DNA from 3 places in the Alkalihalobacterium sp. TH-98 genome. Region 2 is predicted to be linked to each of the others. Evidence: riboswitches for the same ligand, from Rfam matches in the RefSeq annotation. Region 2 holds a riboswitch; each other region holds the start of a gene.
What was found. Region 2 has a riboswitch for cobalamin ahead of AC2VNP_RS02120 (hypothetical protein). Riboswitches for the same ligand answer to the same signal wherever they lie in the genome.
Positions count from the first base shown of each region.

Region 1: linked by a shared signal. The riboswitch ahead of cobJ (precorrin-3B C(17)-methyltransferase) and the one ahead of AC2VNP_RS02120 (hypothetical protein) in region 2 are both predicted to bind cobalamin.
Region 3: linked by a shared signal. The riboswitch ahead of AC2VNP_RS07800 (ribonucleoside-diphosphate reductase subunit alpha) and the one ahead of AC2VNP_RS02120 (hypothetical protein) in region 2 are both predicted to bind cobalamin.

Region 1 covers NZ_JBYCKM010000009.1:243,014-253,318, reverse strand. The annotation lists gene cobA (uroporphyrinogen-III C-methyltransferase) at 106-1,572, shown strand; gene AC2VNP_RS04480 (sirohydrochlorin chelatase) at 1,590-2,363, shown strand; gene AC2VNP_RS04475 (precorrin-2 dehydrogenase/sirohydrochlorin ferrochelatase family protein) at 2,365-2,979, shown strand; gene bioB (biotin synthase BioB) at 3,144-4,145, shown strand; cobalamin riboswitch at 4,440-4,615, shown strand; gene cobJ (precorrin-3B C(17)-methyltransferase) at 4,806-6,419, shown strand; gene AC2VNP_RS04460 (sirohydrochlorin chelatase) at 6,452-7,342, shown strand; gene cobK (precorrin-6A reductase) at 7,350-8,120, shown strand; gene AC2VNP_RS04450 (precorrin-8X methylmutase) at 8,121-8,771, shown strand; gene AC2VNP_RS04445 (cobalt-precorrin-5B (C(1))-methyltransferase) at 8,775-9,893, shown strand; gene cbiE (precorrin-6y C5,15-methyltransferase (decarboxylating) subunit CbiE) at 9,872-10,305, shown strand, end outside.
Region 2 covers NZ_JBYCKM010000005.1:117,224-127,528, forward strand. The annotation lists gene AC2VNP_RS02080 (NAD(P)/FAD-dependent oxidoreductase) at 1-374, shown strand, start outside; gene AC2VNP_RS02085 (hypothetical protein) at 435-587, opposite strand; gene AC2VNP_RS02090 (hypothetical protein) at 647-937, opposite strand; gene AC2VNP_RS02095 (hypothetical protein) at 1,193-1,648, opposite strand; gene AC2VNP_RS02100 (class I SAM-dependent methyltransferase) at 1,967-2,713, opposite strand; gene AC2VNP_RS02105 (CBO0543 family protein) at 2,858-3,406, shown strand; gene AC2VNP_RS02110 (hypothetical protein) at 3,954-4,409, opposite strand; gene AC2VNP_RS02115 (hypothetical protein) at 4,707-4,874, shown strand; gene AC2VNP_RS02120 (hypothetical protein) at 4,924-5,508, opposite strand; cobalamin riboswitch at 5,699-5,892, opposite strand; gene AC2VNP_RS02125 (RrF2 family transcriptional regulator) at 6,433-6,909, opposite strand; gene AC2VNP_RS02130 (SLC13 family permease) at 6,954-8,729, opposite strand; gene AC2VNP_RS02135 (FAD-dependent oxidoreductase) at 9,023-10,305, opposite strand, start outside.
Region 3 covers NZ_JBYCKM010000020.1:3,956-14,260, forward strand. The annotation lists partial or broken gene metE (5-methyltetrahydropteroyltriglutamate--homocysteine S-methyltransferase) at 1-852, shown strand, start outside; gene AC2VNP_RS07795 (acyl-CoA thioesterase) at 942-1,409, shown strand; cobalamin riboswitch at 1,537-1,733, shown strand; gene AC2VNP_RS07800 (ribonucleoside-diphosphate reductase subunit alpha) at 1,890-4,184, shown strand; gene AC2VNP_RS07805 (ribonucleotide-diphosphate reductase subunit beta) at 4,207-5,253, shown strand; gene AC2VNP_RS07810 (flavodoxin domain-containing protein) at 5,255-5,692, shown strand; gene AC2VNP_RS07815 (RNA polymerase sigma factor) at 6,091-6,552, shown strand; gene AC2VNP_RS07820 (hypothetical protein) at 6,556-7,758, shown strand; gene AC2VNP_RS07825 (MFS transporter) at 7,806-9,134, shown strand; gene AC2VNP_RS07830 (hypothetical protein) at 9,230-9,436, opposite strand; gene AC2VNP_RS07835 (hypothetical protein) at 9,510-9,755, shown strand; gene AC2VNP_RS07840 (MFS transporter) at 9,875-10,305, shown strand, end outside.

The DNA of each region.
Region 1 (10,305 bases), on a different contig from region 2:
ATATAAAAAGAGGAACGAGTACAAATTTACATGAAGTGTATATGAATAAGCTTAAAGTACATAAATAAAATGATTAGAATTCTGAACGGTAAAGGGGAAGCTAAAATGAAAAAAGGAATAGTTTATTTAGTAGGTGCAGGACCAGGGGATGCGGGGCTGCTTACAATTAAAGCACAAAAAGTAATTGAACGAGCAGATGTTATTGTTTATGATCGGTTAGTGAACCCGACTCTTTTGTTACTGGCTAAGCCAGATGCTGAATTAATTTATGCAGGAAAGCTTCCGAAGCGTCACATTATGAGACAAGAAAAAATTAATGAAACTCTTGTGGAACATGGGTTAGCCGGAAAGGTTGTTGTTCGCTTAAAAGGTGGAGACCCAAGTGTGTTTGGACGGGTGGGAGAAGAAGCGGATAGCTTAGCACAAGCAAACATTCCTTTTGAAATAGTCCCAGGAATAACCTCAAGTATAGCCGCCGCAAGCTACGCTGGAATTCCAGTGACTCATCGTGAATATGGAGGAACATTTGCGGTTGTAACGGGACATGATAAATCAACCTCAGGCCAACCGTTAATTGATTGGAGTTCACTTGCAAAAGGGATCGATACGATCGCTTTTTATATGGGAGTCAGTAATATCTTTCATATTGCGACGCAATTAATGAAGCATGGTCGTCCTGCCCATACGCCTGTCATATTAATTCAATGGGGGACATACGGAAGACAAAAAACGTTAGTAGGAACATTAGAAACAATTGGGGATAAGGTGGAAAAAACGAAGTTTCAAAATCCAGCGATAACATTAGTTGGTGACATTGTAGCGTTAAGAGAGAAGATAAAATGGTTCGAGACGAAACCTTTAATCGGCAAACAAATACTAGTTGCACGGACAAGTACTGAAAAAAGCCTACTGGAAGAAAAACTAAGTGAATTAGGTGCAGATGTCTATAATTATCCTTCGTTTGAAGAGACTTCACTTCTATCTTCCAGTCAAAATAATGATATAACTAAAAAGATAAATGAATATGATAAAATCACATTTACATCACCAGACAGTATTCGTTATTTCTTTAAATGGTTACTTATACAGCGACTTGATATACGGTCAATCCAAGCGAAGTTTCAAGTGCTTTCTGATAAGTCACTTCAACAGCTTGGAAAGTTTGGCTGTATTGCTGAAAAGATTCAAGAAATAGCACAATCAGCTAATCACCTAGTTGTCGGTGAAAAAAAAGCAGTAGAAGCATTTACAAATATAGACACAATGGTTACCCATGAAAATCATATTACGAACGCTTCACAAATTGTGTTGCAACGATTGATGGATGATCAGTTGTTATCGACCATTATCATTCCTAGTGCAAAATCAGTACTAGAATTAAAAATTGGAGCGGAACAAATTTCTCCACAACTTTATCAGGAATTATTAAAATTAGATGTAATCTGTTTCGGAGAAAAGTCTGCCCAAGCAGCATCAAATGCTGGATTTAAAGTTAACCATGTTTTAAATGAACCATCTCATTCTGCTTTGGTCGATTTTCTGCTTAAGCAATCTCAGCTTGAAAGTGTGTAAGGAAGAGGGTGTAAAAAATGGATGGTGTATTATATATTGGGCATGGCTCAAGAATTAATGCAGGGAATAAACAATTTCTAGTGTTTATTAATAAGGTCATGGAGATGCTGCCATTATCAATCAAAGAGGTTGCGTTTATTGAATTAACAAAACCTACAATCCAAGAAGGGATTAAAAGCTGTATTGAACAAGGAGCGACAAGAATATTTGTTCAGCCCGTTTTATTATTAGAAGCGGGACATGCTAAAAAAGATATTCCTGAAGAAATTGGAAAAGCGAAACAGCTTTACCCTGAGGTTCAATTTATATATGGTTCTCCTATTGGAGTCGATGATCGTATGATCGACATCGTATTCGACCGTTTACAAGAAAAAGGTTTTCAAAAAGAGACAAATGATAAAATCAAGGCTTCTGTTTTACTGGTCGGAAGAGGCAGTAGTGATATGGAGGCCAAAGCTGATTTTGAAGAAATTGCAAGACGATTAAAAGAAAAGCTTCAACTAAATCAAGTAACTCCTAGTTATTTAGCAGCCTCTGAACCGATATTTGAAGACGGCCTAAAACAAATCATAGAGGAAGATAATGAGATTATCTATGTCATGCCTTATCTATTATTTACCGGTGTACTCATGAAAAGAATGGGGCGAGCTATTATCGATATAGAAATAACTGATCATAAACAAGTACATCTATGCAATTTTCTAGGGTATCACGAGCAAATTAGGAACTTAATCTATTCAAAAACGATAGAGTTAATGAAAGGCAGTCATCATGAGCTTCATGCCAATTAGTTTGAACCTCAAGGATAAGCCGGTCGTTATCATTGGTGGTGGAAAAATCGCCGAACGAAAAGCTATAAAAATAGTAAGTCATGGGGCTAAGTTAACAGTCGTCTCACCTCAATTAAGTGAAAACCTAATAGAGTTAGTTGAAAATCAGTCGGTTCAATGGATTCAATCTGCATATAATAAAGTGTTTCTAGATCAAGCATTTCTAATTATAGCAGCTACAAACGACCCTGAGGTAAATTTAACCGTTTATCAAGATCGAAAACCAAATCAGTTAATAAATATCGTAGATCAACCTGACTTAAGTGATTTTCACATGGTGTCTACCTTACATAGAGGAAGGCTTACGATTTCTGTTTCAACAGAAGGAGCAAGTCCAATGTTAGCAAAGAAAATTGTCAACCAACTCAGTGAAGAGTATGGACAAGAATATGAAGAGTATGTTGAATTTTTAAGGGAGTCGCGAAAAGAGATTCTAGAAAACATTAGTGAAAAGAAGGTATGTCATCAGTTTCTTAATGAGTTGATCACCGATGAGGTCATTTATAATTCGGAGAGAAAAATATGGTTTGAAAAGCGTATGCAACAATACATGGAGATGGAAGAGGAGCGGTCATAATGGCTGCTCATTTTTTCATTTATCAACTATAAACATCAAAAAACTTGTCTTAATGGGGTAATTGGACCTTTTCACTGCCTAATAATATGGTAAATAATTCTTGTCAACCTCACTATTTAATGTTAACTTATATTAAAAGATAGTTGACGAAAGGTTGGGAGAAAATGACGACAACAACATCAACAAAAAGTATTTGGGAACAGTATGCAGATAAAGCGTTAAATGGCGAATTACTAACCATTGAAGAGGGATTAAGTATTCTTCAAGCAGATGATGATGAGGTTTTACCGATTATGCAAGCCGCTTTTCGTGTAAGAAAACACTATTACGGAAAAAAAGTAAAACTAAATATGATTTTTAATGCAAAAAGTGGGTTATGTCCCGAAGACTGCGGTTACTGCTCACAATCGATCGTTTCAACAGCACCTGTTGAAAAGTATTCGTTACTAGATAAAGAGACTCTAATCGCAGGTGCCAAAGAAGCTATGAACAGAAAAGCTGGTACATATTGTATTGTTGCGAGCGGGCGAGGTCCTACTGAAAAAGAAGTTGATCAAGTTATTGATGCGGTTAGTGAAATTACGGCGACAATGCCCCTGAAAATCTGTGCATGCCTAGGAATTTTAAGCGATGAAAAAGCTAAAAAGTTAAAAGAAGCAGGGGTTCATCGTTATAACCATAACCTTAATACACATAAGGACAATCATACAAACATCACTTCAACTCACTCTTATGATGATCGTGTAAATACGGTTGAAGAAGTGAAGGCGGCAGGTATGTCTCCTTGTTCTGGCTGTATTATTGGGATGGGTGAGACAGATGAGCAAATTGTTGAGATTGCGTATTCATTACGAGAAATTGATGCTGACTCCATCCCAGTGAACTTTTTACATGCGATTCCAGGAACTCCACTAGAAAACTACAAACGGACGAAACCGATGAAATCACTAAAAGTACTAGCCTTGATGCGTTTCATAAACCCTTCAAAAGAAATTCGGGTTTCTGGAGGAAGAGAAGTAAACCTTCGTACATTGCAACCGTTAGCGTTATTTGCTGCAAACTCTATATTCGTAGGTGATTATTTAACTACGAAAGGCCAAGCAGTTACAGAAGACCATAATATTATCGAAGATTTAGGCTTTGAAATAGAAGAGTGTGCTCTATAATCAATCGACAATTTTAGAGGATTTTCAAAAAGTCCGGGAAAAATAGCTGTCGAAACTCTTCGTCAGCTTGCTCCTACGCTCCTCACGTATTTACACTATACGTTCCGGTGCTCGGAGGCTACGCTTTCTCGATTTTCTCGGCTCTTTTTGTCCTCCTTATTGAACTCGACATATTTAGATAATTTTAAAAATAGATTGACAAACCTTTATCTTTTCCATTAATCTTTTAATACAATCACATATGTTGGGAAAGGGTAAAGATTTTAACAGTGTTCGTGTTCATTACATGAATTTGTAAACAATTCTAGTAGAATGCTATTAAGATCTTTAAAAGGGAAGTTCGGTGAAAGTCCGACGCGGTCCCGCCACTGTAATTTGGTTGTAGTCTATTAAACCACTGTTCTATGAATGGGAAGGAATAGATTGCACTAACCATGAGCCAGGAGACCTGCCTTTTCTAACAACACTGTCTGACCTACGGGAGATAGGGAGGTGTTAGAGAGCGGATTTTCTGAATTTAATTATTCATGCGAATTATTTTATTTGGGCGGAAGTTATGAGCATCTCTAACCATTACTCTATGGTTAGGGGTGCTTTTTTATTTGGTGTATTGGTGTATTGCTTTATAAAATAAATCAACCATTAAAGGAGAGGAAGTAGATGCAGCGAGGTAAGCTACTAATTATCGGATTTGGACCTGGTAGTGAACAGCATATGACCTTTAGAGCGAAAGAAGCCATTTTAGAAGCCGATTCCATCATCGGTTATAGTACATACGTTGATTTAATTCGTCCGTTAATTACAAATCAAGAAATTGTACGCACAGGTATGACAGAAGAAGTGAGTCGAGCACAAGAAGCTGTTCGCCAAGCGGAAACAGGAAAAAAAGTAGCTGTCATTTCTAGTGGAGACTCAGGTGTTTATGGTATGGCTGGCCTTGTGTATGAAGTTCTCATTCAAAAAGGCTGGAAGGAAGAAGGGGGTGTTGAGGTAGAAATTATACCTGGCATTTCGGCTATCAATTCCTGTGGATCGCTATTAGGAGCACCAATTATGCATGATGCATGTACGATTAGTTTAAGCGATCATTTAACGCCGTGGGAATTAATAAAAAAGCGAGTGGATGCTGCTGCTGAAGCTGATTTCGTAATCGCGTTATACAATCCACGAAGCGGGAAAAGAACAAGACAAATTGTCGAGACACAAAAGATTTTATTAAAGTATCGTTCACCAGATACACCAGTTGGATTGGTGAAAAGTGCTTATCGAGAAAGAGAACAAATTGTTATTACTGATTTAGAACATATGTTGGACCATGAAATAGGGATGTTAACCACGGTTATTATCGGAAATAATTCTACGTTCATCTATGAAGGAAAAATGATTACGCCAAGAGGGTATCAACGAAAATACACATTGAATGAGACTGAACAACAACTTAAACCACATGAACGGCTAAAAAAAGAAGCAGAACCTTGGGCACTTCATGGGGGAGTAGAAGATGAAAGACTGATAGCTGACAGACCGCTCAGTCCGCGCATTCTAGCAGAAGAGGCGCTTTCAAAACTGGATATTAAAACAAAACCACTAGAAAACAGCCGACAAAAAGGAAACGAGTTTCAACAGGAAGACATTTTTGAATTTGCAGTTTCACCTGGGATTGCGAATAAAAAAATAACACCGCAACAATTGACAGCATTGGTAGAAACGGTAGGAGAGGGAGCAACACTTGAGTATACACCAGATCACTTAATCAAAGTTTCAGTTAAGACATCCAATCCAAATAAAATAACGGAAAGTTTGGAGAATACAGGCTTTCTACTTCTTCCAACAGGTGATGTGGTCAACATAAAGGCATGTGATTTTTGTGACGGTGAAAAAGCAGACTCGATTCCACAAGTAGAACAACTTCAACAACTAATCGGCGGAATGTCTGTACCAAAGCAAATAAATATTGGATTTAACGGCTGTGGAATGGCGTGCTATAGTGCACCAACAAATGATATAGGGATCATATATCGTAAGAAAGGTTTTGATTTATTTTTAGGAGCTAAAACAACAGGTAGAAATGCTCATGTCGGACAGCTTGTTGCTGAAGGATTAGAAGGAGGAAAGCTTGTCGACCTTGTTGTTAACATAGTAGAAGATTACAAAAATCGAGGGTTACCAAATGAGCGCTTCCATAAGTTTTTTAAACGAGTACAAGTTGTTGAAGGATTTTATTACAAAGAAGTTCCCGAGCAAGTGGTAGTAGATATGGCTTGTGGGGATTAATAGACGTTGCTAAATAAAAAGGAGGAAACGCAATGAATGCAATTTTATTTATCGGTCACGGTACAAAAAAGCGGGAAGGTAATGAACAACTTCTTCAATTTGTTGAGTCAATGAAAGGGGAGATACCGTATCCAATCGTTGAAACTTGCTTTTTAGAGTTTTCCACTCCAACAATACGTGAAGGGATAAAACGATGTGTGGACCAAGGAGCAACGAAAGTTGGCCTCGTTCCAATGATGTTTTTTTCAGCGGGGCATGCGAAAATACATATCCCGGTTGAAATTGATGAAGCAAAAGCCATGTATCCTCATGTCGAATTTAATTATGGTAGACCAATCGGTGTTCATGATAAAGTGTTTGATATTTTACAATCGCGTCTACTTGATGTTGGCTTTTCTAACGAGAAAGGAAAAGAAGATGTCGGTATTTTATTAGTCGGCCGCGGCAGCAGTGATGCAGATGCGAATAGTGAGCTATACAAGATAGGTAGATTGCTTTCTGAAAAATTAGATATGGTTAATGTCGAACTGTCATTTATTGGTGTAACTTCACCTACAGTTGAAGAAGGTGTTGCCAGATCAATAAAGCTAGGAGTCAAGAACATTTATATTATTCCTTACTTTTTCTTTACAGGGATATTAATGGACCGAATGTCTGAAAAGCTTCAAACCTTTCAAGTTGAGTATCCAGAATTACATTTTTCGATGACTGAATTTTTCGGTTTCCATCCTATTCTGAAAACGATCTTTGTTGAAAGGGCACAAGAAGCACTGCAAGGTAAAGCAAAACTCAATTGTGATGTTTGTTCGTACCGCATACATGCAATGGAACATATGGATATACATCATCACCACGACCATGACCACCATGATCATCATGGGCATACTCATCATCACAACCATCAGCATGAAGTTCAAAGGTAGGATGAAGATGATTTATGTAATAGCTGGGACAAGTGATGCAAGAGAATTGGCGATAACACTTAGAGACGCAGGTCATGACATCATTGCTTCGGTCGTAACAGATAATGCGGCTATTTCTCTTCGTGAAGCGAATATTGAAACCGTTGTTGGAAGACTAACCGCTGAAGAAATGGAGGCATTCATTGAACAAAGAGGACTACAAATGATCGTCGATGCTTCTCATCCATTTGCGGAAGAAGCATCAAAAAATGCAGTTGAAGCGAGTCGTATCTCACAAGTACCTTATATACGCTATGAAAGGGAAGAGTATCAGGGTCGTACTGGACAGATTACGCATGTTTCTTCTTATAAAGAAGCAGCACTGCTTGCCAAAGAGAAAAAGGGGACGGTTATGCTTACAACTGGAAGTAAAACACTTCGAATTTTTACAGAGCAATTATTGAATGTTGATGGGATTCGATTAATTGCAAGGATGCTTCCACGTAAAGATAACATGGAAAAATGCGCGGAATTAGGTGTTGAACAAAAAAATATTGTAGCCATTCAAGGTCCTTTTTCTAAGGAGCTAAACATTGCACTGTTTAAGCAATATAATGTAACGCTTATGATTACGAAAGAAAGTGGTAAGGTCGGTTCTGTGGACGAAAAAGTTGAAGCTGCTAAAGAACTAAATATACCGATTGTAATGATTTCAAGACCTGAATTAGACTACGGTATTGTTTGCAGGACTTATTACGATGTTTTAGAAACGATAAATCAAAAAATTGAGGTGCTATAAATGGATTTTCAAACAGAATTTAAGCCGTTAACCGTACAACCACAAGAAATTGAAGGATTGAGTTTTCAAATGATCACTGACGAGTTGGGTGTACACCATTTTACAGAAGAACAATATCCAGTTGTTCAGCGCATTATACATGCGTCTGCTGATTTTGAGTTAGGACGTAGTGTTGTATTTCATAGAGACGCAGTAGAAGCAGGAATTAAAGCAATTCGATCGGGAAAAAAAGTGGTCGCTGATGTACAAATGGTTCAAGTCGGGATTAGTAAACCTAGAATTGAAAAGTTCGGTGGGAGTGTTCATGTGTATATCTCTGATCCAGATGTTATGAAAGAAGCAAAACGTCTGAATACAACGCGGGCAATTATTTCTATTCGGAAAGCTATTAAAGAAGCTGAAGGTGGAATTTTTGCGATTGGTAATGCACCTACTGCATTACTAGAATTAATTCGTTTAGTAAAGAACGGTGAGGCCCGACCAGGACTTGTTATAGGGATGCCAGTTGGCTTTGTATCAGCTGCTGAATCAAAAGAAGAACTGGCTAAATTAGATATCCCATTTATTACAAACATGGGACGTAAAGGAGGAAGCCCAGTTACTGTTGCTGCATTAAATGCATTATCACTTATGGCTGAAAAGCAGGGGTAGAACATGAAGAAGAAAGTTGAAAAAGACCCGAAGGATATGCGGCATGGATATACAACTGGTGCTAATGCGACGGCAGCAACAAAAGCCGCCTTACTTTCACTCCTCTTGCAAAAAGAAGTGAGACAAGTGTCCATTCGTTTACCTGTTGGTGAAGTGGTAACTTTCAACATGGAAAATGTAAGATTTAATGAACGTGAAGCTAGCGCAACAATCATTAAGGACGGTGGGGATGATCCTGACGCAACTCATGGAGCACAAATTATCGCGACCGTTCAATTAAGTCTGGATGAAGGTATCCATCTAGACGGAGGTGTAGGTGTCGGAAGGGTAACAAAGCCTGGTTTACCAGTAGCGGTCGGTGAAGCTGCCATCAATCCTATTCCACGAAAAATGATCATTGAGGCTGCTATAGACGTATTAGAGAAATTTTCTCTCGTAAAGGGTGTAAGTATTATCATTTCCGTACCGGATGGAGAAGAAATTGCGAAGAAAACATTAAACGGCAGGTTAGGTATTATTGGAGGAATTTCAATATTAGGTACGAGAGGGACGGTTGTACCTTTTTCAACTTCAGCATTTAAAGCGAGTATTGCTCAGGCGATTCAAGTAGCAGTTACTAACGGATGTGATCACTTATTTTTAACAACAGGTGGTAGAAGTGAGAAGTTTGCCATTGAAACTCATCCTGAAGCTAAAGAAGAAGCTTTTATTGAAATGGGTGATTTTGTCGGGTTTGCTTTAAAGCAATGTAAAGCGAAAAGGGTAAAGAAAATAACGCTTGTAGGAATGATGGGGAAATTTTCAAAAGTAGCTCAAGGGGTCATGATGGTGCACTCTAAAAGTGCGCCGGTTGACTTCAATTTTCTGGCTGAAGTAGCAAAAGAAGCGGGAGTACCAAGCGAATTACAAGAAGAAATTCGTGGGGCTAATACAGCATCCCAAGTAGGTACTCTCATGTTGGAGCATGAATACCATGCCTTTTTCTCAAAACTATGTCTATCAATAGGACATATGAGTATTAAAGAAATTAAGGGCGGTCTGGATATAGAAGTCTATATTATATCAATGAATAAAGAAGTATTAGGAAGAGAGGTTGTAGTATGGGACAACCCATTAAAGTGATAGGGATAACGGATGGCGGAAGGACTAGTATTTTACCAATTTACGAAAAGTGGATTAATGAAAGTGAATGTTTAATAGGGGGAGAACGGCATCTGAGCTTTTTCCCAGATTTCAATGGAGAGCGTATTCCATTGAAAGGTAACCTAAAGGCTGTCGTAGAGCGGCTTCAGTCTTCAACGAAAAGTTGTGTTCTGTTAGCTTCTGGAGATCCTTTATTTTACGGGATTGGTAGTTATCTATCAAAAAAAATCCCCGTCGAAATCTATCCTAATGTCAGCTCAATTCAGGAAGCTTTTGCTGAAGTGCAAGAAAGTTGGCATGACTGTACGTTTATTAGTGTTCACGGGCGGACAATGAAAGGATTAGCTCAAAAGGTTGATGGCAAGGAAAAGGTGTGTCTGTTAACAGATGA
Region 2 (10,305 bases):
TTAAACAAGGTGCTGAAATTGTGAAGGATACGGTTATCACGATTGCTAAAGATGGCGAAGTTTTTACTATTGCAACAGAAGAAAATGGCCAATTTCAAGCGAAGCATGTATTGTTAGCAACTGGGGCATTAACAGACTTAGCTGGTAAAATTGGTGTCAAGCTAGTTGATGGTACAGAACCGAGAATTAAAACGATTGTCGAAGTCGATGCTAACGGCAGAACAAACGTAGACGGGATCTGGGCTGCTGGAACGATAGCTGGTGTAAGTGTTCACACGATTATTACAGCAGGTCATGGTGCTTCTGTAGCTATTAATATTGTTAGTGAATTAAATGGCGAACGTTACGTGGATCATGATATATTAAAATCATAATTAATGGCTTTAAAAAGGGTGATTCACTGAGTATGGGTCACCCTTTTTTTGTCTTACGATTTAGTTTTTCATATTTAAATTAGGAAATACAGGAAACTTTAGAAGCGTACCTGTTTGCGGTTTAGAAATGTTTTGGTTCTCATTCAATTGAATTTTTAGTTTTGAAACATCTCTTCCGTCATAATAATTTGGTTCTGTTTTGTTTACACTCATTGAAACCCCTCCAGTTTTTTTAGTCGTCCCTTCCCATTCCAATCAGTAAGAGGCAGATTTTATTGAAATTCATTTCTTCCTCTTTTGTTGATTAGTTCTAGTACCAAGGCAACGATTAAGGAAGTACAGCATGTAATGGCCAGAAAAATGATGATCATATCATTAATTCCTTCAAAGCCTTTTGAAATGTACTGTAATTTGATGAAGAAGAATGCGATACCTAGAGCTGAAACAATCGTCGGAACATATTTTAATAGTCTATTAGATTGACTCTGATCGATTATATACACCATCCAGGAAAAACATCCTATTAATATTAACGCTAAGAGTAATGCAAATTGATATGCCATATTTACACCTCTTTTACAAGAAATGTATAAAATAGAATACTATACTACCATTTCTATAGTATGAATGATTTTTCCTTTTAAATCCATAAAAATCTTGTAATTGGAATATATTTCATGGGATTAGGTCGTTTCGTGTAGATGGAGAAAACAAATGGGGAGTATTACGCTGTTGTTGTAGTAGTATGTTCATAAGTGCTTTCCTCCCATTTGTTTTGAGGTTTTAAGGGTGCGGTGTATATAAAGAAAAGATGTAATTTAGGCAGCCTGTATAGTTAGAATTGTTCTTCGGATGATATATCCTGTCAATAAACCAGGAATGACTGAGAGAATAGGCAGCCATACTGGTCCTGGTAATACACCGAAGATCATGACTTTCGGTGAATACATCGTTCCAACGGTGACAAAAAATGCGGCGAAGACGAGTGGTAAAAATGAATAGTCCCCTTTCCCCCCTCCTGCATCTTTATAGGCGTCCCACATCGCAAAGAAATAAAGACACGGATAAAATAAAAGCCATTGGAAATCTGCTCGTTCAATAGCTGCTTGCGTTTCACCGAGAAAGCTTAACATAATGATTTCGTTGAAATTCGCTTGTACATTTATAAGGAATTCCAAGAAAATAAATAAAACTCCTTTCAAATAGTTTTTGCTTAACATTTGAGCAAAGCCTGGAAGAGCGATACTCCACATAATTGCTTCGGTTTTTTTCATAAGTACACTACCTCGTTATGTAATTTCAGGCGTCGAGCAAATCTAGTATACCCTGTAAACTTACAGAATATGTAAGTTGTTAATCCTGCTTCTTATCCTATAATAAATGCCTGTATGACTTTTGTATTATTGTTGTTTAGGATAGTTTATTAATTGAAATAAAAAAGCGATTAGATATCTAATCGCTTTTCACACTATAGACTATTTTTTGAATAGGCATTTGTAAGGTACTTTACTTTTATAATGGGAAAGATTTCAATAGGTTCTAGAGTAGAATTGTTACCTCATAATACGCCTGCCTCATCTAGAAGTTTTTTTCTACTCTGTCTTTTTTGCGACCCAAACCATACAATCAGTTGAAAAGTGTTTAACCGGTTCTGGCTCATCAAATAAATCGCTTCTGTAAAATTGCTCCACGATTGTAAATGTAGCTGATTGCAAGGTGGTAATGACTTCCTCTTTGTCTGGAATATGGATATAGATGTCACGTTCTTTCTCGCTCGTTGTTATAAGGCGGTCACCAAATTCATATAGTCTTTGATCTTGTTTGCCTTCTTTCCAGCGTCGTTTTTCTTCAATCCAAAATTCTTGAAAATCATTATCGCCATTTCTGTCATGGGTTGTAAAAATAAAGTGTCCATCGGTTTTTAAAACGCGATTAATTTCCTTTAAGGCTTGGATGCGATTTTCTTTTTTCGGAATTTGCATAAATCCATTAAAAGAGAACAAAGCGTGATCAAAAGAGTTGTCATCGTAACTTAATTTCGTCGCATCTCCTTGAATAAAGTCAATGTTCATGCCGAACTGATCTCGGATACGTAATGCCTCATCGGTCATATGTGGTGATAAATCTAAGCCAACTAAATGTTTATAACCCAGCTCGTACAATCCAAATGTAGTTCGGCCTGTCCCGCAGCCAATATCTAAAATTTTATCTTCCTTTCTAAAGTACTTTGTAAATACATATTTCTCTGATTCCCATAGACCTACTTGGTGAGTCGCTTCACGGTAACTATGAACCGCGTGCTCAAACGATTGAATAATAAAGTTCTGATCAATCTTCAATGGAATTCCTCCTACGATTAATATTGTGAAAAAGTCTTTTAGTTCTTTGAAGCATGCACGGGTGCAGTATTAAATCAAAAGGAAATATAATCAAATAAATTTACAGTTACATGATTTTTGTTAAATTGAGGTAACCTATCCATTATGAAAACTAACGGTATTAAGAAAATATCCCAATTATTTAAACAACTTCATGAAATCAACAACGAGCATATTCAATTATGGACTGAGTATGTTTTATTTACTTGGCAGTGGTGGTTAGGTCTGGGACTTACAATCATTCCGTGGATTGTCTGGGTTATCTATAGAAAAAAAGACAGTACGTTGCGTTTATTGTCGGCTGGCTTTTTTATGATGTTCATCGCGTCTTGGTTAGATTCATTGGGAATCCAATTAGGTCTTTGGGAATATCATTATGAGGTCATCCCTTTTATCCCTGCATTCATACCTTGGGATTTGTCTTTAATCCCTGTTATGACAATGGTCGTTTTGCAAATAAAGCCTCATGTCAGCCGTTATATTAAAGGGTTCCTTTTTGCACTCATTTCCGCTTATGCCGCAGAACCTTTCTTTATCTGGATCGACCTTTATAACCCACTCACATGGGAACATATTTATTCACTCCCGATTTTCTTTATCTTGTATATCGTGGCTCATTTATTGTGTTACGGGAAGTCGTATCAGCCTCTTTAAAATTGGTACCGTTTATAAAAAGGCCTACCAATCACCTGCTTTAATCGAAGGATGATGGAACTACGTGAGGAAAGGAGTGCCTTGGGAAACGATGAGCTCTAGTCCACTTTTTTTAAGAGTAAAGTGAGATATATGACTCGTACAATCCCTTATCTCATATGAACATCCCCTGATCACGCTTTACTGTCTAAAACCCCTTTTTCCACATCATTCCATTAGTTCTATTGATGTATATCCGGTATTTTCCAGTTGTGTGTATATTGTTATAGAATGCTTCTTTAGGTGGTTTAGATGAACAGCCTGAAACAATAGTTGGGTAAAAATTGAAATCAAGGACAGAATTGGGTACATTGGACATGTAGATGATACGGGTGAAAACTTTCTGTACTAGATGGACGACCACGTTTTGTATCAAATTTATAGTTATATTTTAAGTAAAGATGAGATAATAAAAATAGCAGCATCCCTTTACTAGTTAGCCAGAGTAACAGCCGGCTCCACATCGCCCATTGCGTTGAAGAACCAATTGGGTTGAAGAGCCGATTTATCATTCGTTCATATCAGTGGATTTTGGTCTGAGGCTTCCAGATTGAATGGTTGCTTTAATATAGTTTTCGCGTTCTGTTGGTGAATCGGCAAGTCTCCTTAGCATGATCAACTGGCCAACATGAGTCATTGCATCTGCTAAAGGTCCTTGTAGAAGCTGTTCATTCGTTGCTTTCATCGGTTTGTGTTCAGTAAATACTCGGTCCAACTTTTCCAACAACTGGTAAAAACGCTCCGCTTCTTCTTCCCAGCTGCCGACATTTTTCTTTTTCTCGATGTCTTGAAACCAGGAATAAGCTAGTGTTAGTACGTCTGACGTATGGGATAAAATCTCGACTGGTGTGCGGACTCCCTTTCCTGCGTTAAACTCAGGGAAATGTGAAGGTGCATCTTTGATTGCTACAGTTGCCCGATAAGATAGAGTTGCAAGATAATGCCTAAAAAACTGTTCTCCCATATGAATACCTCCTTAGTAAGTAGTAAATAAAAAATAATTAACAGTAAATTAAGAAAATTGCTTAATTTATTTTAGCATATGTCAATACTATTGTTTAATAAAAGTAACTGTTTCTTTTTTAGGCTCTTTTCTATTTCTTTGTGAGCAGCATCCCTTTTCAGTAGTGTGATGTTTATTACAAATAAAGGCAACAAAGTTTACGAAGAATTCCCTTGACAAAGTTAATACTGCTTCTCCCCTATTATTCCTATGAAAATTGAGCTATAATAAAAGTATCCATCTAGAGAGGGTGATTTGATGAAGAAAAATCTGTTTACTAGCGGTGAACAAGTGATAATTAAAGCAACGGATGAAACAGTAACCGTCTCTAAATCCCAATATGTCAAGAACATGAAAAGATATTCATACACCGTCAAAGAACAGCCAGCCACTTTTTTCTTCGAGGAAGAATTGGAGAAAAAGTAAGTTGTGTAAGGATATGGTGAAAGAAAAACACCCCAAGGTCGGGTGTTTTTTAATATATGGAGTATATATTAGCCAGTCTCATAAACTGATTGATTTGATCACTAGATACCCCTTCCCCAAATCTTGACATCATAAAATTATGTTTGTACTGTGTGATATCTGGATCGTCGGTTACCGTTTCATTGAACCTTTGTGATTGCAATAAGCGTTTTAGTAAAGCTTTATATAATTGAAGGTCTCCATCTACCATTTGAAGATCCCAATGCCAAGCATATTCGATGGATAAAATAATAAATTGCTCTAATTGTGGTTCGTTGCAAATGCCGTGAAGTAATTTCTTAGCAATCCCTTCACTTCGATAGGTAGGTGCTACTTCAATTGCTCCAAGTACTTTAATGTACGATAAGGCACTCCAACGTTCGTTTTCTTCTGGATCAAGTATTAACGTGTAGCCAACTATCCAGTCCTCATCTGTTGCAATACAAATTCGACTCCCTCTTTCAAGAGTGGCTAGTAACGCATCTTGTTGTTCTGTTGCCTCTCGAAAACGATTTAATGCCGGATGGAAGGGATAATCGCTCATATATCTGTTAATTGACTGAAGGTCAGAAACCAATTGTATTTGATGTTTCATGTCATTGCTCCTTTTTGTTTTGAAAGTTGAATCACTGATAAGTTAAACCGCACACTCTATGTTTAGGACAATAAAAAAAACTCTCCCGATATCGGAAGAGTAATGACAAATTTAACGGTACTAAACCTATGATGAAAAGAAGATATAGATTGCCTGTACCGTCTCATCTTCTTACTCCCCGAAGAAATTGAAACTTTTGAAAGTAAAGGCAGGTCTCCTGACTTGTGCTTCATTTTACTTTGAGCCTTCCCATACAAGCAGCTAATGCGTTACTTATACAGTGGTTATCTCATTTCATCCACACTTACAGTTGCGGGGACAGTTCTGGACTTACACCAGATTCCCTATTAAGCCGTATTCGACACCTATACTTCCTGGATACAATATGTAGTTGTTGGCTAAAAACAGATTTACGATATGTTGTAATATTATATCTAGAGTTAGAATATTACAACAATCTTTTCTTGCAGGTTGAAAAGTTTGGAGTATGACACTAATCTTTTACTTTTACTTAATAAAATCTATAAAATAAGAAAATAGAGGTAGTAGTGCGATTAGAAGTCCAGCTTGAATAAATGAAAGCTTTAAATCTTTCTTCCAACTGTTTGTTGTACTTTTGCTCATAATTCTTGCGAGAACTAAAAAGAAGAGCCACCAAAATAATAAACTTGGTATTATTATTGTAAAGAAATAAGACATGTCATCACCTATATCTACTTGGAGTGGTTGCTATACCTCTCGTCATAATCTTAATAATTAGTATTTTCAATAAATCCCATGAGTGGCACTTTATAACTTTATTTTAGCTTAAGTATAGGTTCGTTGATAGTATAAAAATCAAAATAGTTTAGAAATCAGAAGAAAGAGTTGTTAACTACCTCTCTTCTTCAGTTGAGAAAAAAATTCTTATTTAGTTAAGTACATCTATTCAGTATCTATTCGAACATCCCTTCGATTACCCCATAATCCATTAAGAAGTTGTTCTTTTTCAATCACTTTATTTTTTAGGATGTCATCTAAAGTAATATTCTCTAATATGTGAGCAACCGTATCCCGAACGAGCCCCCATAATGGTTGGAGTCTACAATTTCCTTCTAGTTCACAAGGTTCATAGGATGTTACACTGACACAACTCATGGGTGCTATAGGCCCTTCCAGTTTTCGGATCACTTCACCGATACATATTTCACTAGGGTTTATTCTTAGTCGATAGCCCCCGCCGAAGCCACGGCGACTTGTAATATAGCTTAACTGCTTGAGTTGCATTAATATTTTTTCTAAATAAGGTGGCGGGACTTGTGTAATCGTACTGATCTCAGAAACGGTCATCACCTTTCCCGCATTTTCTCCTAATGCAATTAATGCTCGTAGTGAGTACTCACCTTTACTTGATATTTTCATTATCCACCTCTTTATTTTAAGACTAGTTTTCTTTCTATCTTGTATTAAATAATCCATACGACATACACAATAATAACTGTAACAATCATGTATAGAATGTTAAGTGGTATCCCGATTTTTAAAAAGTCAGAAAAGCGATAGCCGCCTGGGCCATAGACGATTAAGTTCGCCTGATAACCGATCGGTGTTGCAAAGCTTGCCGACGCTGCAATTGCAATGGTTACAAAGAATGCCATTGGATCCACCGCTAGTTGAGTGGCAATCGCAAGAGAGATTGGTACCATCAGTACGGCTGCTGCATTATTTGTAATCACCTCGGTAAAGACCGTTGTTAATAAGTAAACAACTGCAATCGCGCCTATGATACCTGCCCCTTTTGTGAGTTGAATAAAGTGGTCAGCAATCCAAGCTGCAGCCCCTGTTTGATCAAGTGCGGTACCAATACCAATGGCACACGCAATCAATAATAGGACATCGAATTGTATATATTTTTTAGCGCCGCTTATTGTAATGGTTTTAGTTAAAAATAAAACAATGACTGCTAATACCGCAGCTTTAAACATTGGTAAAATATTAAAAGACGCAAGTAAAATCATAGTTAACAAAGTAGTAAGGGCAATAATCGATTTTTTAGAGTCAACGATTTCGGGTTCTTCAAGCGATGATAACAAGTAAAAATCTTTAGAATTAGACCACCTCGGCTCGAAGTCTTTATTCGATAAAAGTAAGAGAGTATCTCCAGCTTTTAACTTAATATCCCCGACTTTGTCATTAATCCGTTCGTCATTTCGATGGACAGCCACTACCCCTGCCCCATAAAAACTGCGAAACTTGCTTTCTTTAATTGTCTTATGAACAAGAGAAGATCGGTGGGAAACGACAGCTTCAACTAAAGATGCACTGCCGTTTTGTAAATCTTCTAATTTTAGATCCGTTCCCGTTTCAACGTTTAGCCCTTTAATGTTTTGAATATCGACAATCGTTGTTAAAACTCCGGTGAAAATTAACCGATCTCCAGCCAATAATTTTTTATACGAAGGAACAGATGTTGTTCGTTCTCCATTCCGGATCAATTCAATTAAATATAAGCCGCTTAAATTACGTAAACCAGCTTGTTCAATTGACTTTCCAATAAGTGGTGAATTTGTTTCGACGGTCGCTTCTGACAAATACTTTTTCGCATCCTCTCCAAACGTATCTTCTGAAGATTTTCGATCCGGCAACAGTTTATAGCCAATGGTGGCCATAAATAAAATACCAAGCAGTCCTGCTGGCAAGCTGACTATCGCTAATTGAAACATCGAAAAACCAGCAAACCCTTTTTCAAGCATAAAACCATGAATAACTAAATTCGTCGAAGTTCCGATGAGTGTCAACGTTCCCCCAAAAATCGTTGCATAAGATAGCGGCATGAGAAATTTAGAAGGTGAAATGTTTCGTTCTTTACACCATTTTCGGATGACTGGCGTAAACATGACAACAATCGGTGTATTGTTTAGAAACGCAGATAAACTTGAGATCGGTACCATCATTTGCAGCAATGATTTTCGTTCACTTTTTCCAGAACCTAATGATTTTGTAACAATGTTATTTAATACCCCACTTTGCTTAATCGCACCAGCGACAATGAATAATAGGGCGACGGTTAACATCCCTTCATTGGAAAAACCTTTTAATGCATCGGCAGGTGATAAAATCCCGCTTAATAATAATACAGCTAAGGCGCATGCGACGATAAAGTCTGGCCGTGCCACTTCTCGGATCAGACACACCAACATTCCAAGTACAACAAAAATAACGAATGCAATTTCAAAAGTCATGTTCACGCCTCCAGTAGTAGCTGCCTGTTCCCCTATCTAATATTAAATCAATAAAACCTATTAGTTTAGTATGGATTAAAGATAAAAAAAAGGCTAATACTTCAATAATTTGAAAGTATTAGCCTTTGGTGTTTCCAATCAGCTTCTCGTATTTTATTTGTTAATTATTATATTATTCAAACTAAACATAGTTGTCAACTATGAATTAAAACTATTTTTTATAATAATTTTGTGGTTAGGATAAGAAATAAAAAAAAGAAAGCACTCAATGATGAATGCTTTCTAACCTAGACCTATTTATTTAATATTAATTTACATACATCATAAGCACTTGAGAATGATAATTCAGATAACTGGCCTTGTCCTTGGCACCAGTCTCCAGCAAAGAAGGTATTGCGATAATCTGGGAAGTAAATCGGCATCGCTTGTTGGTTCATATTCCATTTAATTTCTTGGACAACTGCATTCTTTGAAATACGTGGAACAGCTAAATTTTCCCGCCATCCGGAAAAATGTTTATCATACAACGCTTCGATTTGTTGCTTGTATTTTTCTAAAGCTTCGGTATTGCCGATGTCTTCATCTTTTAGGTAAGCAACTGCTTGTAGGAGTTGTCCGTCTTCCGGTATACATGTTTCATCGTAATACGATATATCTGTAATAAACATTTGATTTTTTCGATCGTAAATATACGTGAATGGACTTTCTACTCGTTTCGAAAGCCCAATATCATAAACGAATACGTTTGAAGATTTATATTTCGCATAATGACTGACCCAATCTTCAATCTCAGTATCTTTAAAAACTTTCAGTAATTCTTTCGGTGGAATTGCAAAGACAAACTCATCGGCTTCAAACTGCTCTTCACCAAACATAAGCTTCGTCACTTTATTTTTGGTCGTTTCAACTTGTTGAACTTTTGCTTTTTCATATATTTCCCCATCGTTCTCTTTAATGACGCGAACGAACTCATTAATTAACGCCTGCCACCCGCCGCCGATATACGCAACCGGTTTATTTGTAGTAAAGATCCTTTTATAGTATTGGAAAAACACCTCTGAAGGTATTTGTTCAGGTTCACTTGTAAAGAAATTGGATGATGCGAGTGTTAACATCATCTTTTTGACGTCTTCACCGATGTTCTGCTTTTCTAACCACTTTCCGATCGATTGGTGTGGTACACCCGAGTCGATACTCAACATCGTCTTAAAGACTTCCCAAGCAAAGACAATTTTACCAGGAGATGAAAGGATTTTCGTTTTAAAAAGACCGCGGACATTAGAAGGCACATGACTTAGTTCTTCACCTGAGTCGTATCTAGCTTTATATGGATTAAAATCTTTCCATTCAATATTAAGTTTAAGTTCGTTTTCAAAATTTTTAAGAATCGAAGTGTCTCTTCCATAAATGGCGTGTGCACCAAAGTTAAAATTAAACCCTTTAATGGGAAGAGTGACTGCTCTCCCTCCAAGCTTTCCACGTTCTAATAGTGCTACTTTTTTTCCGTTAAAGGATAAAAATGCAGCCGTAGCTAGACCCGCTAGACCTCCACCTACTACAACAACATCATAAGATT
Region 3 (10,305 bases), on a different contig from region 2:
GGACTTGATGTTTTAGTCCACGGTGAATTTGAACGTACAGATATGGTCGAATTTTTTGGTGAGAAGCTAGAAGGCTTTGCCTTTACAGACTACGCATGGGTCGTATCCTATGGTTCACGTTGTGTAAAACCTCCAATTATCTATGGTGATGTCGAGTGGACTAAACCGATGACAGTTAAAGAGATAAAAGAAGCACAACAATTAACTTCTAAGTATGTCAAAGCAATGTTAACGGGCCCTGTGACAATATTAAACTGGTCTTTTGTTCGTGATGATATTTCTCGTAAACAAGTAGCTTATCAAATTGCTTTGGCCATTAGAAAAGAGGTAGATGCTCTTGAAGAAGCAGGACTCTCTATCATTCAAGTAGATGAACTGGCCTTACGAGAAGGGTTACCGTTACGTAAAGAAAATTGGAATGAATATATAAATTGGGCTGTAAAAGCATTTAAGTTAGCGACTTCAAGTGTGAAAAATGAAACACAAATTCATACACATATGTGCTATTGCGAGTTCAATGATTTTATTTAGCCAATAGGTGCTCTTAATGCAGATGTAATTTCAATTGAAACATCAAGAAGTCATGGTGAATTCATACAATCTCTAAAACAAAATCCATATGAACTTGGGATTGGGTTAGGTGTCTACGATATTCACAGCCCGCGTGTCCCAAGTGTTGAAGAAATTAGTACGATCCTAGAAGAGAGCTTAGAAGTTATTTCTAAAGAACAGTTTTGGGTGAATCCTGATTGTGGTTTAAAAACACGTCGTGAAGAAGAAACAATTGCATCGTTAAAAAATATGGTCGAAGCCACTAGGAAGCTACGAAGCGTTCAAGAACAACCTGTTTAATAAAATTTATGAAGCATTTTAGCCCACTTGGTTTAAAATGCTTCTATTAAATTAAATTTCGCTGTTATTAATACATTGGAGTGATTTTAATGAAAACAACCTTATTGACTGATGTATCAAGGACCGTCCAAACAAAGTTAGTCCTGCCTGCTGATACAAATCATCTAGAGACTATTTTTGGAGGGACCGTTTTATCGCAAATAGATGAAATAGCTGCTATTGCTGCGATGAAACACAGCAAGCATGTTGTCGTAACGGCATCCATTGATCGGGTGAATTTTGTTTCTTCTGCAAAGGTAGGAGATATTTTATATTTAGAGGCTGTTGTAGTCTCAACAGGAAGAACATCGATGGAAATTTACGTAAAAGTTGAATGTGAAGATTTACAAACGGGAGAGCGAACAATTACCACTACCTCATTCTTAACAATGGTTGCAATTAATGAACGAGGTGTTCCAGTACCAGTCCCAGGTGTGGTCCCTGTTACAGAAGAGGAAAAAGAGTTATATAACCATGCACAAGAACGGAAGAAACAACGTATAAACTCAATTCTATAACTAAATCATAGAACCAATATGAGATTGACTATAACATGATATATTTATAAAAAAGATTGAAATTTGCTAGACTTTCTTTTACTATATACAATATATAGTGTTTTTTTGTTTGTAGTTAACTAAATATTGATATGATGGAATGATAGGTGTCTGATAATAGACTTAATAGGGAATCTGGTGAAAGTCCAGAACTGTCCCCGCAACTGTAAGTGTGGATGAAATGAGGTCACCACTGTATAAGTTCACTTAATTGGTGCTTATATGGGAAGGCTCAGAGTAAAGAGAAACACAAGTCAGGAGACCTGCCTATTCTTTCCAAAAGTTTCATTTCTTCGGGGGGTGAGAAGTCGAAACGGTGCAGAAAATTTCTTTACATATGTCAATTTGTGCCGTTTTTACGACAGTTACTCTTCCATTATCGGAAGAGTTTTTTTATTTTATCTAGCTTTTTAACCGAAAAAATCACCAAGGGAGCTGAGTATGATTAAACAAATAGAAACACAATACACAAGTATAGTGAAAGCTATTAAGGAAGCGTCTGAACGGTATTCGATAGACGTTACGAAGCTAATAAACCGTATTGAGGAATTAAGCGGTCCAGATATAGAAAACGAGGCCAACCAACAAGCGTTATTTTATGCATTAAATCAAATTTCAATGGATGAACCAGATTGGACGTATGTTGCAGCAACTCTATATTTGAATGAATTATATAAGAAAGCGTCAGACAACCGCGGCTATGACCAAACACAAAAGTATGGTGACTTTTATCACCTTATCAAGATGTTAACTGAAAAGGGGATTTATTCGCAACAATTATTAGAACGATATAGTATTGAAGAAATTAACGAGCTGAGGGAGGAAATAGAACCCGAACGTGACAGCTTGTTTAACTTTATTGGTCTTTTCCTACTGGCAGACCGGTACCTTGCAAAAGATCATGACCAAAACTTATACGAGTTACCGCAAGAACGTTTTATGATCATTGCGATGACCTTGATGCAGGACGAAAAAGGGGGAAATCGCTTATCTCTAGTAAAAGAAGCCTATTGGGCATTAAGTAATCTTTTTATGACAGTGGCAACGCCTACATTAGCTAATGCAGGGAAGAGTTTTGGTCAGTTATCGTCTTGTTTTATTGATACAGTAGAGGATTCGTTAGATAGCATTTATTTAAACAATTGGGATATCGCTAGGTTAAGTAAAGATGGAGGGGGGATAGGAGTATACTACGGTAAGGTTCGGGCACTGGGTTCTGATATAAAAAAATTTAAAGAAAATTCTTCTGGGGTTGTTCCGTGGATCCGCCTCATTAATGATACAGCAGTGAGTGTTGATCAACTCGGTCAACGTCAAGGGGCAGTCGCTGTTTATCTTGATCTTTTTCATAAGGATATTATGAATGGGTTTTTAGATTTGAAAACAAATAACGGCGATGAGCGAAGAAAAGCACATGATATTTTTACAGGTGTAACAGTACCAGATTTGTTTATGGAGAAATTACAAGAAGTTGATGAAACTGGAAAGAGTAGTGGAGTTTGGCATACATTTTGTCCACATCAAGTAAAGGAAATGATGGGATGGCAAGATGAAAGAGGAGCTAAATTAGGGTTAGAAGATTTTTATGATGAAACAGATAGAAGGTACTTTAAGGAGAAATACGAAGAAGCGGTAAACCATCCATTACTGCCTCGAAAAACATATCGAGCGATGGATGTCATGAAACGAATAATGGTTGCTCAGCTAGAAACAGGGACTCCATTTATGTTTTATAGGGACGAAGTAAATCGTCAAAATCCAAATAAACATATAGTTGCTAAAGGGCGTACATCCATTTTTTGTAGTAATTTATGCACCGAGATTACTCAAAATATGTCTGCAACGCAAATCGTTAACGAATATCGAGATGAAGATGGAAACATTGTGATCGTTCGTAAACCAGGTGACTTTGTCGTTTGTAATCTGTCATCTATTCATCTACCTAATGCGGTGAAGGCGAATGCATTAGAACGGTTAGTCCGAATCCAAATGCGCATGCTAGATAATGTTATTGACCTTAATACCATTACGGTGGGACAAGCGCAAGTAACCAATAAAAAATATCGAGCCGTTGGTTTAGGGACATTTGGCTGGCATCATTTATTAGCAATTAAAGGCTTACACTGGGAGTCTCACGAAGCCGTTCAATACGCAGATGAGCTGTATGAAACGATTGCCTATTATACGATACGGGCGTCACTGGAACTCGCTAAGGAAAAAGGAGCCTATAGCCAGTTCGAAGGTTCTGAATGGCACACCGGGGCTTATTTTAAACGAAAAGGTTACAATTCTATTCCTTGGTTAAACGTGATAGAAGAAGTAAAAAAATATGGCGTCCGGAATGGCTGGATGATGGCTATTGCTCCTAACTCGTCAACAGCTAAAATTGGTGGTTCAACTGATGGGATTGATCCGTTGTACGCTGTGGAATATGCCGAAGAAAAGAAAAACTTTAAATTTATCGTAACGGCACCCGAGTTAACTCATATTACGTATCCGTATTATCAAAAAGTACGACATGAAATAGAACAGAAGTGGAGTATTAAGCAGAATGCCGCTAGACAGCGACATATTGATCAATCAGTTAGCTTTAACTTATATGTTCAACATAATGTAAAAGCGTTAGATTTATTAAACCTTCACCTAGAGGCTTGGAAGCAAGGGCTAAAGACGACCTATTATGTTCGAAGCACTTCGCAAGCTGAAATGGATGAATGTCAAGCTTGTCACAGCTAGAGGAGATTTAGGAGGACCATAAATGAATATACACAGTGAGTTAACAAAAATTAAATTACTTAACCCAGAATTCCCTAATAAGTCAACAGGCATCGTAAATGGAGAGTCATCTGGAATATTAAATTGGAACGATATAGCGTATCCGCAAATGTATGATTTTTATCATGTGTTATTATCTAACTTTTGGAAAGCTCAAGAAATTAATATGCAAGATGATATTAAACAATGGGATCAGTTAACGATAAAAGAAAAAGAAATTTTTTTAAGAATTAATACACAATTAGCATCTCTCGATAGTCTTCAAACACCGACGATGACACACGTGATGGACTATGTGACAGATCCTAGTTTTAAAGCGATTTTTGCAGTCATCGCACAACAAGAAGCGGTCCATAATGAATCGTATTCCTATATATTAAGTTCTCTTATTCCTTTAGATGAGCAAATTGATCAATTTAATCAAGCGAAAGATGATCCATTAGTACAGAAAAGAAATGAGCTTATATTGGAGTCGTATGAATCCTTTCGTAAGAACCCTACCTTACAGAATTTATTTTCCTTATGTGTAAACTCTATTAATCTAGAAGGCATTTATTTCTATGCAGGATTTGCGTTTTTCTATAACCTTGCCCGTCAGCAGAAAATGTTACGTACGAGCACGATGATCAGTTACATTCAAAGGGATGAAATGCAACATGCATATTTTGTTTCCCAATTTATCAGAATTTTAATGACAGAAAACCCAGAGCTCAACTGTGAAAAAAACATTCAATATATATATAAAACCATCGGCAGTGCAGTAGAACTAGAAAAAGAGTGGGCGCATGCCATTTTAAAAGGCATACAAGGCATTGATTTATCAGAATATGACAGATATGTAGAATACTTAGCGAATAAGCGGTTTCGTCAGCTAGGTTTGGCGAATTATTTTGAAGAACGAGATAACCCTATGCCGTGGATTCATATATTTAGTGATGAAATGATGAATGAAACAAAGTCGGATTTCTTTGAACAAAAATCAAGAACCTATACAAAAGTGAGTCAGTCGAACGGATTTGATGAATTATAAAATGAAAGTTGCAATGGTTTATACATCAATTACAGGAAATACTCGACAGCTAAGCGAAATGATTTACCGAGCCTTTAAAAAGTATAATTTAAATGTTTCGTTGTATTCTATCGAAGAGTTTCAGGTCACGACAATTGAACATTACGATGGACTCGCAATTGGTACGTATACGTGGGGAGACGGGGATATACCACAAGAATGGACTCATTTATATGAAGCTATCGAAACAAAGAATGCAAAACATATAAAAACAGGTGTTTTTGGTACAGGAGATCGGTTTTATCCTAACTATTGCGGAGCCGTTGACCACTTCCGTGATATGTTGTTTGTTCATACAGACTTAGCAGTAACTTTAAAAGTCGAATTAACTCCACAAGACCAAGACCAAATTCGTTGTGAAAAGTTTGTAGAGTTGTTTGTTCAACGGATGCATGTGTAGTAGAGTAGGTAATTGAAAAACTACAGACTGCTACATCATTATGTCTGCGATCACCACTCAAGTCATGTGGAGACCAGTCGTGTTGATAGAACAGGTTTAGAGAAGATTACATATTCCCTCAAACTATTAGTTTGGGGGAATTTTTTGTGAAGGGTGTCTTACATCTCTGAGAAACAACAAACTCACTAAGGGGAACCACTTATATTTTTAGTCTAAACGAATGAGTTGCTAACATTCTTTTTTGTTTTTATTAATTGAAGTGAGAATACTATAGATATAAAAAAATTTTTTCAAACACTTTGGTCGTTTCATTCGTTATCCTTATGAAGTATGAAAAAATTGAGTTTATTCAAATCGTAGTTTAAGTGAAATTTTATAAGTTAAAGTGAGTGGTGTAAGTGAAAGCGAGTGATGTTTATAACAGTTTAAAAGATGATCTTCATCGTTTTGCCAGGTCCATTGCCAGGCATGAACAAGAGGCGAATGATCTTGTGCAAGAGGCACTTATCAAATTATTAAGTGAAGAAAAAATTCACAGTCTGCCTTTGCATAAGCAGCGGGCATGGTTTTTTCGAGTAATGAAAAATCAGTTGATTGATGCTCGTAGAAAAGAAAAGCGAACGACCTCATGGGAGGAAGAACTAGATTTTCCAGTGCAACATATAGTCGGAAATCATCTTGAAATTACTGAATTATTGTCCCATTTACCTAATGATTTAAGTGATTTAATTTTTAAGAAGTATTGGTTAGGCTTATCAAGTCAAGAAATCGGTAAACAGGTAGGAATACCTCCCTCATCTGTACGCTACAAGCTTCATATCGCAATAAAACGTTTGAGAATAATTATTGAGGAGCGATAACACATGAAACAAACAATTGGAAATATTGGTGTACTTAATTTAATGAACGCATCAGAAGCAAGTGTTGAGAAAATTGAACGAATTGAAAATGTTGGATTAGTTATTTATCGGAAGGAAAATGCACATTTGGTAACTTCTTTAAATATTGGGAACATCGGAAAAGGTATTGAAGTACCTGATGGATATCAGTTATATAGCGGGATTTTAATGATCGATGAAGCATACTTACGATCAATTAATGCGCCTATCCAATTAGTTGTGAACGGTATGGTGATGTTCGACAAAAATGTTCAAGGGCAGCATATAAAAGGTGACTTTTTACAATTACTGGTGAGTGGAAAGATTTTTTGCCCAGCTCACCTCTCTGGCAAGGTGAGTCAGCTTTTTTCAAACGGTTCAATGATGATTGAGACTTATGAAGGAGAATTACCGAGAATTGAAAATGGAAAATTTACACTTACAAATTCTTTTCTTTTAGCGATTGAGCCTTCCAGCCATTTAATCGTAAATGGAATGCTTCAATTCAGCCAGGATTTAGATATGGATTTATTTTGCGAAAAAATTAAGAAAATGGAGATTAACGGGCTTATTTATATGTATGAAAATCAAGAAGCTTATTTGTATAAAAAAACGTCTTCGTTGTCTTCATGTGTTGTTCGAGTGATTCCGTCGGGATATGAATTAATAAAAAAACAACTTAGGTTAAATGCAAGATCAATTAAACGATTGAAACATGGAAACCTTTATACTCAAAAACCTATCATTATAGAAGCGGATGTTATACGAGATGTGTTTTCTCAATCAATTGAAAACATTCATTCAACTTCCGTTATTATTTGTCACGAAGACATTGAAGACTTAGTATATGAACGTTGTGTAGAAGTAGAAACAGAAGTGCTGACTTATGAGAATACATTTGTTTTTATCGAAGGTGAGGAAGAGTGGACGAATGACCAATTTCTAGCCCTTGAAAAACCGATGAATTTCATCGTAAATGGTCAATTAACCTTAAACAGCGATGTGACGGAAGAAGTGCTCTCAACCAAGATCTTAACATTAGACGTTTTAGGTGAAGTAATTGTTCCAGAGAAAAAAAATATAGGTACGTTACAAAAACTCGTTCGATTGAAAACGGGAATAATTAGAGAAGAAAGATCTATTGAAAAGGTATCTTTCATCCAAAACTTAGGTGAACTTTCCCTTTAATAAATAGGCTCTTTCCAATAGGGAAAATGACTAGAAGAGGAATGGATATGGATATTAAAAGTTTTAACATGTTTTTATTAATATGGGTGGGCCAATTTGTTTCTGTCATCGGAACTAGTTTGACTTCATTTGCTTTAGGTTTTTGGGTCCTAACAGAAACAGGTTCGGTTACACAGTTCTCTATGATTATTCTTTCTATAGTACTTCCAACGTTACTTTTATCACCATTTGCAGGTGTCATTATTGACCGGTTTTCGAGGAAGAAATTAATGATTATGAGTAATAGTGCAGCTGCGTTTTCAACCATAATTATTCTAGCATTAGTTTTGACAGGTCATTTGGAAGTTTGGCATATTTACGTAACAACAGCGTTAGCGTCTAGCTTTAATACGTTTTTAATGCCAACCTACCAATCGGTGATTTCTTTATTGGTCCCAAAACATCAGTTAGGTCGAGCAAATGGCTTAATTCAGATAGGAGAGTCAGCCTCAATTATTATTGCACCAATGTTGGCTGGTTTTCTAGTTCATCTATATGGGTTGCAAGCAGTTATCTTTGTTGATTTGGCAGCATTTACCTTAGCGGTAACAACCTTAATTTTCGCTAAAATACCTGAACTTGTAGAGAAGCGATCTACTAAATTAGACACAAAACAATTTATTATAGAAGCAAAAGAAGGCTGGCAATACGTAATGAAGCAGCCTGGGTTTAAGTGGTTATTATTCTTTTCTGCATCGATCAATTTATTGCTCGGATTTGTGAATGTCCTGCTTCAACCATTAATTATTTCGTTATCATCAGAACAAACATTGGGAATTGTTTTATCGATCTCAGGTTTTGGAATGCTTCTTGGAGGGATAGTAATTAGTGCGTGGGGTGGCCCGAAAAATCGAATTCATGGTGTTTTCTTCAGCTGTGCTATCGCAGGTATTATGATCACTTTTGCTGGTGCTGCAACGTCTATTATTTTTATTACGGCTAGCTTCACATTATTTCTCTTTCTTATCCCAATTATCAATTCATGCAGTCAGGCCATCTGGCAAAGTAAAGTTGATCCTGCGATCCAAGGTCGTGTTTTTACTATAAGAAGGATGCTGGGTACTTCCCTTTATCCTTTAGCAATCATAATCGCAGGTCCTTTAGTCGACCATGTGTTTAACCCTTTGCTGAGGCAAGACGGACTTCTTGCCAATAGTTTAGGTCAGTTGATAGGCGTAGGAGAAAGCCGCGGCATAGGATTACTATTCATTTTCGTTGGATTATTATTTGTCATGGTGACAACTATTGTTTATCTTCAGCCTAGAGTTAGAAATATTGAGACAGAGGTTCCAGACGCAATTGTGGATGAAAAGGGATTGTTATATGAAAATGTGTAATATGATACGGAAGAAGTTGAGAGAGGACAGGCAGCATTCTTGCCCTCTCTCTTGTTTTAATACTTAGAGAACGAAAAATTAAAATTATAGGGTTATCAATCCTCAATACATCGGGCCACTGGTTCTTTACACTTTTTACAGACTCCTTTAAGGAGAATGCCGTCTGAATCATCATGTATACTATAATTGATAATGGTTGTAACGCCACAGTTAACGCAAAATACATTACTTAGAATTTTCTGTTTGAAATCATCAGGAATTGCTTTCCATTTACGTATAGCATTAATATCTATCGTCGACATTTTATGGCTCCTTCCTTTGTAGTATCAATAAAATCTACCATCATGATAAAGAAATAAGTAGGGGGAATTTTAAATGCAACATTATAAACATGGTTTAAGTATAACCGATTTTCAGAGTACACAACACAATACAACCTTTGTGACCTTCTCAGTGTACGATGATGTTATGGGCAAATCTTTTGAAGGTGAAGTTAAGTTTTTAGGTGGCAGGCCATTTGGGGATATCATTCATGAAGACAGATCTCCCTTATCAACTGAGTGCAGACAATTTGTTCAAGAGACATTGTTGAAAAAATATAACAATACGGAGTTCTATTAATACAGCTTTCAGTACAAAAATTAAACAATTTTTACGTTAATTTTATTTTACCTTAAACAACATCTTGTAGTATGGGGAGTATTCATCAGAAATAAGAGGAGTGTTAGGGTGCTGGAAACTTGAGTAAAGAAACAAATCAAACAAAGCCGGTAATTGTTATATCGTTAGTAACAGCTCTTTGTTTATTGGGAGACTCCATGCTTTATATTGCTCTTCCTATTTATTACAAAGAGGTGGGACTTCAATCGTTGTGGGAAGTTGGTCTAATTCTCTCATTAAATCGATTAATTCGGATTCCTATAAATCCTTTGGTCGGTTGGTTCTATCGTAGAATGTCTTTAAGAATAGGAACGTTTTTAGCTGTTATTCTAGCTATAGTAACTACAGTGGGGTATGGAGTTGCCTATGGTTTAGTGGCCTGGATTATTCTTAGGATCCTTTGGGGAGTCGCCTGGTCATTTTTTAGATTAGGAGGATTTTTTACAGTCATAGAATGCTCAACTGATGCGAATCGCGGAAAGTTGATGGGGACTTATAATGGTCTTTACCG